Regions from separate parts of the Hafnia sp. CBA7124 genome, predicted to be linked through region 2. Evidence: predicted binding sites of a transcription regulator. Region 2 holds the regulator's gene; each other region holds the start of a gene.
The links. Region 2 encodes PurR, which represses purine synthesis genes. Its sites were predicted from a motif close to CANGCAAACGTTTGCNTG; they were not measured.
Positions count from the first base shown of each region.

Region 1: the regulator PurR is predicted to act here: its motif matches at 2,046-2,063, upstream of CPY98_RS18445 (NCS2 family permease).
Region 3: the regulator PurR is predicted to act here: its motif matches at 2,117-2,134, upstream of guaB (IMP dehydrogenase).

Region 1 covers NZ_AP017469.1:4,070,418-4,074,873, reverse strand. The annotation lists gene CPY98_RS18455 (nucleobase:cation symporter-2 family protein) at 1-653, shown strand, start outside; gene guaD (guanine deaminase) at 691-2,007, shown strand; gene CPY98_RS18445 (NCS2 family permease) at 2,261-3,628, shown strand; gene CPY98_RS18440 (Na+/H+ antiporter) at 3,866-4,456, shown strand, end outside.
Region 2 covers NZ_AP017469.1:2,334,730-2,339,185, reverse strand. The annotation lists gene CPY98_RS10760 (ATP-binding cassette domain-containing protein) at 1-176, opposite strand, end outside; gene CPY98_RS10755 (ABC transporter permease) at 173-1,819, opposite strand; gene purR (HTH-type transcriptional repressor PurR) at 1,823-2,848, opposite strand; gene CPY98_RS21110 (YnhF family membrane protein) at 3,203-3,292, shown strand; gene sodB (superoxide dismutase [Fe]) at 3,386-3,964, opposite strand; gene CPY98_RS10735 (C40 family peptidase) at 4,316-4,456, opposite strand, start outside.
Region 3 covers NZ_AP017469.1:936,091-940,546, forward strand. The annotation lists gene malX (maltose/glucose-specific PTS transporter subunit IIBC) at 1-273, opposite strand, end outside; gene xseA (exodeoxyribonuclease VII large subunit) at 649-2,025, opposite strand; gene guaB (IMP dehydrogenase) at 2,196-3,662, shown strand; gene guaA (glutamine-hydrolyzing GMP synthase) at 3,767-4,456, shown strand, end outside.

The sequences.
Region 1 (4,456 bases), 1.7 Mb from region 2:
ATGCCTTTTTGGTTGCCGCTACCATCTATCTTTTAAGCATTTTGGAAGCGGTGGGCAGCATCACCGCAACGGCGATTATTTCCGAACGCCCAATTGTGGGTGAGGAATACGACCGACGATTATCCGGAGGTGTGCTGGCAGATGGTTTGGTTTCGGTGATTGCCTGTGCATTGGGCTCCCTGCCGCTGACCACGTTTGCGCAAAACAACGGCGTGATCCAAATGACCGGCGTGGCCTCTCGTCACGTGGGGAAATACATCGCGGCGATATTAGTGATCCTTGGGCTGTTTCCCGTTATTGGGCGTTTCTTTACCACTATCCCCGCGCCTATTTTAGGCGGCGCAATGACACTGATGTTTTCGATGATTGCCCTCGCCGGGATAAAAATCATTCTGTGTGGCGGTATGGATCGGCGTGAAACTCTGATTGTGGCAACTGCGCTGGGGATTGGGCTGGGTGTTTCCTACGATCCGCAAATCTTCCGTGTTCTTCCTGATTCTATTTATGTGCTGTTTGAAAACCCTATCTGTGCGGGTGGCGTAACCGCCATCATTCTTAACCTGCTGATCCCTAGAGTGAATAAGCGTGGTCAAGAAGATGAGTTGGAAGAACTGATTAAGCCCGTGACTGAGAATTTTACTCAAGCGAAGTAGTCGTTCATCACACTGACATGTTTATGGAGAAAACATCATGTCTGGACAACATTCTTTGAAAGCGATACGCGGTAATTTTTTAGATATCGTCAAAACAGTAGAGCAGCCTGAGGAAATTGAATCTCATCTGCGTTTTATTGAAGACGGCTTAATGCTGCTCCGCAGTGGGAAAGTTGAGTGGTTTGGCACATGGCAGGAAGGTAAGCATCTCATTCCAGAAGGTATCCGCGTACGTGACTACAGCGGAAAAATGATCGTGCCCGGTTTTGTGGATACCCATATTCACTATCCGCAAAGCGAAATGGTGGGAGCCTATGGTGAACAGTTGCTGGAATGGCTGAATAAACATACGTTCCCCGCCGAGCGGCGTTACAACGACATTGAATACGCGCGCGAAATGTCCGCTTTCTTTATCAAGCAACTATTGCGCAACGGCACCACCACGGCGCTGGTATTTGGCACCGTTCACCCTGAATCGGTTGATGCGCTGTTTGAGGCCGCGCATAACATCAATATGCGAATGATCGCAGGCAAAGTGATGATGGATCGCAATGCCCCTGATTATTTGCTCGATACGGCGCAAACCAGCTATAGCCAAAGCAAAGCACTGATCGAACGCTGGCACCACAACGGGCGTTTGCTCTATGCCATTACGCCGCGCTTTGCCCCAACGTCAACGCCAGAACAGCTGGCAATGGCGCAGCGGCTGCGTGAAGAGTATCCCGACACGTATCTACATACCCATCTTTGTGAAAATAAAGACGAAATTGAGTGGGTTAAAGCTCTGTATCCCGAACGAAAGGGCTACTTAGACGTTTATCATCACTATGGGTTAACCGGTAAAAATAGCGTTTTTGCGCACTGCGTACATTTAGAAGAGTCCGAGTGGGACTGTTTGCGCGACACCGGCTCGTCGATCGCGTTTTGTCCAACGTCGAATTTGTATCTCGGCAGCGGTTTGTTCAACCTGAGAAAAGCGTGGCATAAGCAGATTAAAGTCGGCATGGGAACGGATATCGGCGCTGGAACCACCTTCAATATGCTGCAAACGCTGAATGAGGCGTACAAAGTGATGCAGCTTCAAGGGTGGCGAATGTCGGCCTATGAAGCGTTTTATCTGGCGACCCTAGGCGGTGCCAAAGCATTAGGGCTTGATGGCATCATCGGTAATTTCAATGTCGGCAAAGAGGCTGACTTTGTGGTTTTAGAGCCAACGGCAACGCCGTTACAGCAGCTTCGTTACGATAACTCTGTGACTCTCATGGACAAATTATTCGTGATGATGACGCTTGGCGATGACCGTTCGATCTACAGAACCTACGTGGATGGACAATTAGTGTACGAACGCACCTAAAATGTCGATATCTTTAGTTGAAATGACGGTTTATAGGCCAGATAATCGTTTGCCTTAAATAACCGTCCCATTTTTATGACTGATGTGCTTGATGGGGTAATCGTTTGCTTTGTGGTTTCGTAGCAAGTTATAGATACCGCAAATGGATATCGCAAAGTTACGGTAATAAGAAAAACGCAGGTTCAGGCGTTAGCAATCTTGAACAACATTATTGTCATCATGCGCAATGTTAAAACACTCAGAGGACATCAATATGTCTAGCAATTCATCTCAAGAAGGGTCAGCGGGTAAATCGGGCGGTTCGCTTGACGCTTACTTTAAAATTTCGGCTCGTGGCAGCAGCGTTCGCCAAGAAGTGTTGGCGGGGGTGACTACTTTTCTTGCCATGGTGTATTCCGTTATCGTTGTGCCGAGCATGTTGGGTAAGGCGGGATTCCCCCCTGGAGCCGTGTTCGTTGCAACATGTTTAGTGGCGGCTTTTGGTTCCTTGCTAATGGGGCTGTGGGCGAATCTGCCAATGGCCATCGGGTGTGCGATTTCCCTGACGGCGTTTACCGCGTTTAGTTTGGTGCTCGGGCAGCACATCAGTATTCCAGTGGCTTTAGGCGCTGTATTCTTGATGGGCGTTCTGTTTACCCTGATTTCGGTCACGGGGATCCGTTCGTGGATATTACATAACCTGCCGATGGGGATTGCTCACGGAACGGGGATTGGTATTGGGCTATTCCTGCTATTGATTGCCGCAAATGGCGTGGGCTTAGTGATTAAAAACCCACTTGAAGGGCTGCCGGTGGCGCTGGGGGCATTCACTTCTTTCCCTGTGATGATGTCCTTGCTAGGGCTTGCCATTATCTTCGGCTTGGAAAAGCTAAAAGTTCCAGGCGGAATTTTGCTGGTGATCATTGGTATTTCAATCGTCGGGCTGATTTTTGACCCAAGCGTGAAATATCAGGGACTGTTTGCATTGCCAAGCCTGTCTGCAGCCGATGGTTCATCGCTGATCTTTAGCCTCGATATCATGGGGGCATTGCAGCCAGTGGTACTGCCAAGCGTGCTGGCGTTAGTGATGACGGCAGTTTTTGATGCGACCGGTACGATCCGTGCGGTGGCTGGTCAGGCAAACCTGTTGGATAAAGACGGCCAAATCATCAGCGGTGGCAAGGCGTTAACCGCTGACTCCGTAAGCAGCATTGTTTCGAGTTTTGTGGGTGCTTCCCCTGCGGCCGTGTATATCGAATCTGCGGCGGGTACGGCAGCCGGTGGTAAAACCGGACTCACGGCTACCGTTGTTGGCGTGCTGTTCCTGCTGATTTTATTCCTGTCTCCGCTGTCTTATTTGGTTCCGGGATACGCAACGGCACCGGCGCTGATGTATGTTGGCCTGCTGATGCTGAGCAATGTTTCCAAGCTGGATTTCAATGACTTCGTTGATGCGATGTCTGGTTTGGTATGCGCGGTGTTTATCGTTCTGACCTGTAACATTGTGACCGGTATTATGCTGGGCTTCACCACTTTAGTGGTTGGCCGTATCTTCTCCAATGAGTGGCGCAAGCTGAATGTGGGCACGGTAATCATCGCGATTGCCTTGGTGGCATTTTATGCAGGCGGCTGGGCAATTTAAGTTTGCTGCGTGAAAACCGATAACGTTTATAAGAGCGCCTAAGGGCGCTCTTTGTTTTTATGTGATGACCGCTTGCGGTCGCTATCTTCAACAGAAATAATACCATTGGTTACTTTCAGGTAAATCTCAGCCTATTTGCACACTTTTTCCTTTAGGACAAAAATCATAAGGTGATATGTTTGAAAGGGTATTTATAAGCAAAACGCGGTTGTATTTTGTAGTGAGACTAAGGAAAGCATGGAAATCTTCTTTACTATTCTGATCCTGATCCTAGTGGTGTCTTTATCTGGGGTGGTAACGCGTATGTTGCCGTTCCAAATACCGTTGCCGCTGATGCAGATTGCTATCGGGGCTCTGCTGGCATGGCCGCATTTTGGCCTGCACGTCGATTTTGACCCTGAACTTTTCCTCGTACTGTTTATCCCTCCGCTGCTGTTTGCTGACGGGTGGAAAACGCCAACGCGAGAATTTTTACACCACGGGCGTGAGATCTTAGGTCTGGCGCTGGTGCTGGTGCTCATCACGGTGGTTGGCGTCGGGTATTTCCTGCACATCCTGTTGCCTGAAGTTCCTTTGGTGGCTGCGTTTGCTCTGGCCGCCGTGCTCTCGCCAACTGACGCCGTGGCGTTAGGTGGGATCGTGGGCAAAGGCCGCATTCCAAAAACCATTATGGGCGTGCTGGAAGGCGAAGCCCTGATGAACGATGCGTCTGGTCTGGTTGCGCTGAAGTTTGCTATCGCCGTTGCGATGGGCACGATGGTGTTCACCGTGGGCGGTGCGACGCTTGAGTTCCTTAAAGTCGCGATTGGTGGTCTGCTCGCCGGTGTT
Region 2 (4,456 bases):
GTTGATAGCGGGGCGTGAGCATGCCCCGCCATAGCCAGCAATAAGCTCGATTTCCCGCAGCCGCTAGGCCCCATCAGCGTGAGTATTTGTCCGCCTTCTACGCGGGTATTCAACGCTGAAGTTAGCGGTCTATCATCGAGATAAACCTGGAATTGCTCAAACGCTAAAGCCGTCACAGTTTTTTGTTCCTTGTCAGTATGAATGGCAAAAATAGCGCGATACCGTAAACCAAAAGTGGGATGAACGTTTGCCACAGAGCCGCAACGGCGGCCATGCGGCGATCGATACCGGATGCATAAGCGACGGTTTCCGTTGCCAACGTGGGGAAGCGCCCAGCGCCTAAACCCAGCGTGGGTAAATATAATCCTATGCTAACCGCGAAACCTAATGCGACGGAAAGCGCCAATGGCTTACTCAATAATGGGATCTTGATGCGCCAGAAACAGGTCCAAGGCGACTTTCCAAGTGATTGTGCGGTATAGATCAGCCGCGGATCGAAAGTCTGCCACGTGCCGCTGAGGCTAAGAAAAAAATACGGAACGATAAACACCATATGAGCAAAGATCACGCTGGGCAGCAGACCAATCACATCCAACCAAGCGGCCATGTGCTGCAAGCCGAAAATTAGGCTGATTTGTGGAGTCAACAGCGGGGCGAGCAGAAACCATGAGTTTGTATTTCTACGCGTATAAAATTGCCATTCCAAAAAACCAACGCACAGAAGTAAACCTAACAGATTCGCCACACTCGCAATGAGCAGACTATTTATGATCGGAGTACTAAGCTGATGAACGCTGGTAAGCCAATAATCATAGCTCCACTGTAGTGGAAAAGAAGACGAGAAAGGCCAACGCCATGCAACCGACCACACGAAGAGTACCGCATAGGCGCCCAGCGTTAACACAATACCCATTGCCCAGAGTGGGGTAAGCGGCATGCGCCACGTGCTGCGCCTTTGTCCATAAGCGTTGCGGCAATATGTTAACCAGCTCTTTTCAGCATATCGCCACGCACCAAAGCTGGCTAATGTGATAACAATAAGTAGCAGCGTACCAGCAGCGGCTAAAGATTGATGCCCCATCGAGGGTTCGCTTATCCATTGCCAAACTAACAACGCCAAGGTTGTGGGCTGCTGTGGCCCCAATAGAATCGCAATATCTACGGTGGATAGGCCAAAGGCGAGCACACAAAACAACGGCAAACGCAGAGCCACAAGTATTTGCGGAACTAATAGCAACCACCAGGCTTTCTCACTGTGGTAACCCAATGCGTTAGCAGCCTGCATCTGGCGAGCGACATCAATTCGACCCGCGATGTTAAACGCCATCAAAAATAAAAAAGGTGTCTCTTTGATCACCAATAAAAGAATTAAGGATAGGGCATAAGGGTCATTGACGATTGGCCAATCTGGCGGGCGCACAAAACCCGTAAATGTTGGGGATATAAGCCTGAGTAGCCAACCTGAGGGGGATAACAGCAGTATGAGACCGGTCGCCAGTGCAATATGCGGCATGGCTAAAATCGCACTCGAAATAGCGCGAGCGGTGCAGCTGGCGCGCTGTATAACCTGACTGCAAAGCGCTAATGCCAACCAAAGTGATATTAACGTCGCGGCGATTGCACTCCATAAGCTCAGGCCAACTGAGCGCATCAAACCTGGCCATTGGAGTAAAAGCGTCCACGGCTGGATGAAGGTGTTGAAAGAGGAAATGTCAGACAGCGGCTGAGTCAGTGCCAAGAGCGCTGCCAATATTGGCAACGCTCCTGCTATGAACAGCCCAACGGGGAACAGCGCTAAAAGAAAAGGGCTGTTCTTCATCACTTAGCGGCGATAGTCCAGATATGGGCCATCGGCAACGGAGCGGCGTTCCACCAGTTTTGGATGCACCTCGATCGTTTGAGAATCTTCACGCTTGCTCACGATACGGTCGAGTAGCATGTCAAAGGCCATTGAGCCCAAACGCTCTTTCGGCTGATGGATGGTGGTCAACGCTGGTGAGAAGTAGCGGGCGTTGCGCACGTTATCATAACCGATCACCGATATATCCTGCGGTACACGCAAGCCCATCTCATCGGCGGCACATATTGCGCCCATCGCCATGATGTCCCCACCCACAAAGACCGCCGTTGGGCGATTTTTTTGCGACAGAATTTGATGCATGGCTTTGTAACCGGATTCTGGCTCGAAATCGCCTTCTACCATCCACTCATCACGAGCGGGAATGTTGGCTTCTTGTAGGGCTTTCAGGAAGCCGCGTAGGCGACCTCCGCCGGTGTTACGAGAAAGCTGACCGGTAATCGCCCCAATATCACGATGACCACGTTCAATTAAATAGCGGCCGGCTAAATAGCCACCTTCGAACGCATTATCCTGAATGGCATCGGTAAAATCACTGCGTTGTGTCCCCCAGTCCATCACCACCATTGGAATATTGCGGTAGTCCTCAAGGGTTTGCAGCAGATTTTCTGGGTATTCAGAACACATCACTAATAATCCATCGACGCGTTTTTGCGCCAGCATCGCTAAATAAGCTTTTTGCTTTTCAGGGTTGTTGTGAGAGTTACATAAAATGAGCGTATAGCCTTGGCTGTAGCAGGCGTTTTCAACGGCCTCAATGACCTCAGCAAAATAGGGCGCCTCGCTGGACGTCGCCAGCAAACCGATCGATTTGGTGTGGTTAACTTTCAGGCTACGGGCGACGGCGCTGGGAGAGTAGTGCAATTCTTTAATTGCTTCCCAAACCGCGGTCTTGGTCTCTTCTGCGACAAAACGCGTCTTATTAATAACGTGAGACACTGTCGTGGTTGAAACGCCCGCGCGTTTTGCCACATCTTTAATCGTTGCCATGAAACAGATGACTCCTAAGCTAATGTAACTATGACATAGCTATTGTGTTAATCGTTTGCTTACGTACATCAAAATACACTGATTACAATCGCATCAAAGAGAGGAATATGCGGATATATCAAGCGCCAGCCTATTCTTTTACGTTATGAAAGCTGATACGTAGCAGTAAACCGTAAATTTTGGCCTATAAAATGCAAAAGGGGAAGTCAAAATTGTGTGTTAACAGAAAGAATAATCGAAAGTTTTACTGCGTGCGATCCCATTTAAGGTATGTGAAAATGATTTCACACACTTTCTGCAAGTGTTTATGTATAATCAAAATTGATCTGATAACGAAATGCGGGAGAAGAAGAAATGGAAACCGATCTGAAATATTCTCTAATGACAACGGTCGCAGCACTGGCTGTGATTGTTATCTTTAGTTTTGTTGCTGCGCTACATTGATTTATCGCTAAGTTTTTTATCGATAGCCATTAACATGGCTAAAACAAAAGGCGGTCAGTTGACCGCCTTTTTCATGTACGTCACTCAGCAAACTTATGCCAAGTTTTTCGCCACGAATTCCCAGTTTACCAGAGCCCAGAAGTTCTCCAGATATTTAGGACGCGCGTTGCGATAGTCGATGTAGTAGGCGTGTTCCCAAACGTCCACGGTCAGCAGTGGTTTGTCACCGTTGGTCAGTGGAGTTGCAGCGTTTGAGGTGTTTACAATCGCCAAAGAACCGTCTGCTTTTTTAACCAGCCAAGTCCAACCAGAACCGAAGTTGCCAATGGCAGATTTAGTCAGTTCTTCTTTGAATGCATCAAATGAACCAAACGCTTTGTTAATGGCTTCAGCCACGGCGCCAGTTGGTGCGTTGCCACCTTTTGGTGACAGGCAATGCCAGTAGAAGGTGTGGTTCCAAACCTGAGCAGCGTTGTTGAAGATACCGCCAGTAGAGGTCTTGATGATCTCTTCCAGTGATTTACCTTCGAACTCAGTGCCTTTGATCAGGTTGTTCAGGTTTACCACATAGGTATTGTGATGCTTACCGTAGTGGTATTCCAAGGTTTCTGCGGAGATGTGCGGTTCGAGTGCGTTTTTTTCGTATGGTAATGCAGGTAATTCAAAAGACATTGCTCTCTCCTATTATTGCTCTATTTTGCAATGAAACAGTTACACGTAAGTGTTTTATGTTTCATGCATCACACCAACGTTAATGTCAGTGAGCGGGTTTTTAAAATTGAAACGATCTTGTTGTGCTCTTGTTATGGGGATCGATTTTAGCAAGTTTTGAATCTAATAACAGGCAAAATTTTTGTTTTTGGTTATCAATTGGCGATTTGTGCACCATTCGTTCAAAACGGCCACAGAACATAAAATAAGGGGAGGGGATAATACAAAGATGGGGTAAATCTAAATGATAGGGATTATCACAAAATGCAATGAATCCCTACCATAAGTCTGTTTAACAATGATCTTCTGCTATTAACGAATCGTTTTTGGCGTCATCACGCGGCGAGCGCCAACGTAGTGTCCTTGCCAATAATCGTTATCTAAATAGCTGATCCGAATTTGTTCGCCGGTGCGAGGTGACTGAATGAATTTTCCCTCACCCATATAAACACC
Region 3 (4,456 bases), 1.4 Mb from region 2:
TTTAGCAAGACCTAATGGAATGGCCATTGCAAACATAATCGGTAAGTAAGTGAAAGCGAACCCGCCGACGGTAGCAACGAATCCAAACGTTAGCTGTACTAATTCATTGCCTAGGAATGGAAAGCTTTTGATGGTGGAGGGGCTCGTAATTGAACTTCCAACGCCTAATAACAAACCCATAAAAGCTAATAAAGAAACGGGAAACATAAAAGTCTTTCCTAGACTTTGAAAAAATTCCCATAACCTTGACTTAAAAGACTTTGTGTCCGACATGTGGGCACTCCCAATAAACAGGTAATGATAATAAACCGCCATTGTTAGAAACGAATGGTGATAATGTTTTATCTGTGAACTAGGAGATGTTTAATAAATATGATGATCCCCTAATAGCCTTAATGGGCTGTGAGGAATTAAAACAAAGCGGGTGTTTATAGAATGCACTGAGGATCACAGTTTTATTTTGCGTCGATTTCACGCCATTTTGCTTTCGATTCATAACCAATCAAAAGCAAAGTGAAATTTAAATGCGTTGTTTTTATCTATAAAGCAAGGAAGGGATGACAGAATAACGAAAGTGGGTATAAACAGGATTCAGGCCACCGCTTTTATTATGCGAAGTGACCTATATCACAGAACTCACTATTAGGCTTATGAGTTATATTTTGCACTACGTTTTTTAGGCAGCGCTGCGGTTGAAGTCACCGTGCTTTCTACCCACCCGTCTTGTACTCGGGTTTTTAACAGATCGCCATGAGCTACCTGCTTAATGCTTTTCAGCACACCGCCGCTGGGTGGCTGCGTCACGCTAAACCCACGTGCCAGCGTGGCGAGTGGGCTAACGCCTTCTAACTGCGAACACAATGCGCCAAAGTGTTCACGATTGCCGCTAAGCTGGCGTTGGACGAGTAATTCCAGCCGGTTGTGGAGCTGCTCGATGCGCTGTTGATGGCGCTGAATACGCGCAGAGGGCTGCTGTTGATTAAGGCGTTGGCTGGTGCGCTCTTGCTGGCGTTCCGCCAAGCGCAGGCGTGTTTGCACGGCTTCGTCCAAACGGCGACGTAGCTTAATCAGCAATGTGTGCTGACGAGCCAGACGCAGCTGCGGGTGCTGCTGCTGTAAACGATGATTCAGACGAGTAAAACGCTGCTGATGACGGGCGAGATAATAATCCATCGCCATTTCCATGCGCTGCTGCTGTGAAAGCATTTGGCGCATGAGCTCGGTTTGATTTCGGCTGACTAACTCTGCTGCCGCGGACGGCGTTGGTGCGCGCAGATCGCCGACGAAATCAGCGATAGTGACATCGGTTTCATGACCAACGGCGCTGACGATAGGGATAAGGCTGGCAAAAATAGCCTGCGCCACGCGCTCATCGTTAAAGCTCCATAAATCCTCAAGCGAGCCACCGCCACGGCCGACAATCAGTACATCACACTCTTTACGCTGGTTGGCTAATTCAATGGCGCGCACAATTTGCATCGGTGCATCGGCGCCTTGTACCGCGGTTGGATAAATGACCACTGGCAGAGACGGATCCCGTCGTTTTAATACGTTAAGGATATCGTGCAGCGCGGCACCGCTTGATGAAGTCACAACGCCAACGCAGTGGGCTGGCGACGGTAATGGTTTTTTGTGGGCAGGATCAAACAGCCCCTCTTCCTGCAAGCGTTGCTTCAACTGCTCAAACTGCTGTTGCAGCAAACCATCACCGGCTGGCTGCATACTTTCAGCAATCAGTTGGTAATCACCGCGAGGTTCGTACAGCGTAATGGTGGCACGCATCAAAATCTGCTGACCGTTTTGCGGGCGGAAAGTGACACGGCGGTTGCTATTACGGAACATCGCGCAGCGAACCTGAGCACGATCGTCTTTAAGCGTGAAGTACCAATGGCCCGATGAAGGCTGAGATAAGTTGGAGATTTCGCCTGATAACCAGATCTGCCCCATTTCCATTTCTAACAGCTGACGGACGGTCTGATTTAACCGGCTAACGGTAAAAATTGGTGGGGAAGATGGCAGTGACATGTGACGTAGATCAAACTCTAAATCAAGGTGTTAATCAGTCGATACTACATGCTTGAATGACCTTCGCAAGACTTTTTTGTAAAAAGTACTGGAGGCAACCGTTTTCGGCCTGTATAATGCCGCGGCAATATTAAATCTATTTGATTTACCACCCTGGTGAGATATTGCCCATGCTACGTATCGTAAAAGAAGCCCTAACGTTTGATGACGTTCTCCTAGTTCCTGCCCATTCTACCGTTCTGCCAAACACTGCCGATCTTAGCACTCAGCTGACTTCATCCATTCGTATGAATATCCCAATGCTGTCTGCGGCAATGGATACCGTTACCGAAGCGCGCCTCGCGATCGCGTTGGCACAGGAAGGCGGTATTGGTTTCATCCACAAAAACATGTCTATTGAGCGTCAGGCTGAAGAAGTTCGTCGCGTCAAAAAACATGAAAGCGGCGTGGTAAAAGATCCTCAAACTGTGACGCCAACCACTACTCTGCGCGAAGTGAAAGAGCTGACCGAGCGTAATGGCTTTGCGGGTTATCCGGTTGTCACTGACGATCTGGAGCTGGTGGGTATCATCACCGGTCGTGACGTGCGTTTTGTTACCGATTTGGAGCAGCCAGTGACTGCGGTAATGACGCCGAAAGAGCGTTTGGTTACCGTGAAAGAAGGTGAGGCTCGCGAAGTTGTTCTGCAGCGCATGCACGAAAAACGTGTGGAAAAAGCGCTGGTTGTTGATGAAAACTTCCACCTGTGCGGCATGATCACCGTTAAAGACTTCCAGAAAGCAGAGCGCAAGCCTAACGCGTGTAAAGACGAGCATGGCCGTCTGCGCGTAGGTGCTGCGGTAGGCGCGGGTGCAGGCAACGAAGAGCGCATTGCCGCGCTGGTTGAAGCCGGCGTTGACGTACTGCTGATCGACTCTTCCCATGGCCATTCTGAAGGCGTGTTACAGCGCATTCGCGAAACTCGCGCTAAATTCCCTGACCTGCAAATTATCGGCGGCAACGTGGCTACGGCTGCGGGCGCAAGAGCATTGGCTGAAGCCGGTGTGAACGCGGTTAAAGTAGGTATCGGTCCTGGTTCTATTTGTACTACACGTATTGTTACCGGCGTTGGTGTTCCACAGATCACCGCCGTTTCTGACGCCGTTGAAGCGCTGGAAGGTACCGGTATTCCTGTTATCGCCGATGGCGGTATCCGCTTCTCCGGTGATATCGCCAAAGCACTGGCCGCTGGCGCAAGCTGCGTCATGGTGGGTGGTATGCTGGCTGGTACTGAAGAATCTCCGGGTGAGATCGAACTGTATCAAGGCCGTTCATTCAAATCATATCGCGGTATGGGATCACTGGGCGCGATGTCTAAAGGTTCTTCTGACCGTTACTTCCAGAGCGATAACGCTGCCGACAAACTGGTTCCTGAAGGTATCGAAGGCCGCGTAGCTTACAAAGGTCACCTGAAAGCAATTATCCATCAGCAAATGGGCGGTCTGCGCTCATGCATGGGTTTGACCGGCTGTGCAACCATTGATGAACTGCGTACCAAAGCTGAGTTTGTTCGCATCAGCGGCGCAGGGATTCAAGAAAGCCACGTTCACGATGTGACCATCACCAAAGAGTCACCGAACTACCGCATGGGTTCGTAATATCTTTACAGGTGGCGAGGACGCAAAGCCGATTCTCGCCGCTGAATATTCAGTGACCTATTTTCGTTTTTTTTGGCTATTTATTTTTCTAAACAAGGCCTTACATGACTCATAATATTCATAAGCATCGCATTCTGATTCTGGATTTCGGCTCCCAATACACTCAGCTTCTGGCACGCCGCGTACGTGAGATCGGCGTATATTGCGAGCTGTGGGCATGGGATGTCACCGAAGAGCAGATCCGTGAGTTCAACCCAAGCGGTATTATTCTGTCCGGTGGCCCTGAAAGCACGACTGAGAACAACAGCCCACGTGCTCCAGAATATGTCTTCACTGCCGGTGTGCCTGTTTTTGGCGTGTGCTACGGCATGCAGACCATGGCGATGCAACTGGGTGGCCATGTAGAAAGCTCAAACGAACGTGAATTTGGCTATGCGCAGGTTGAAGTGACCGCGCACAGTAAAATGTTTGACGATATCAAAGACTCTCTGACAAAAGACGGCACCCCAGTGCTGGACGTTTGGATGAGCCATGGCGATAAAGTTACCGCGATCCCTTCTGATTTCGTTACCGTTGCCAGCACTGAAACCTGCCCGTACGCTATTATGGCGAACGACGAAAAGCGTTTCTATGGCGTTCAGTTCCATCCTGAAGTGACTCATACCCATCAGGGCCAGCGCATGCTGGAGCGTTTCATTCTGGACATCTGCGGCTGTGAAGCTCTGTGGACACCAGCCACGATCATCGAAGATGCGGTAGTGCGTCTGCGTGAGCAAGTGGGCGAAGATGAAGTT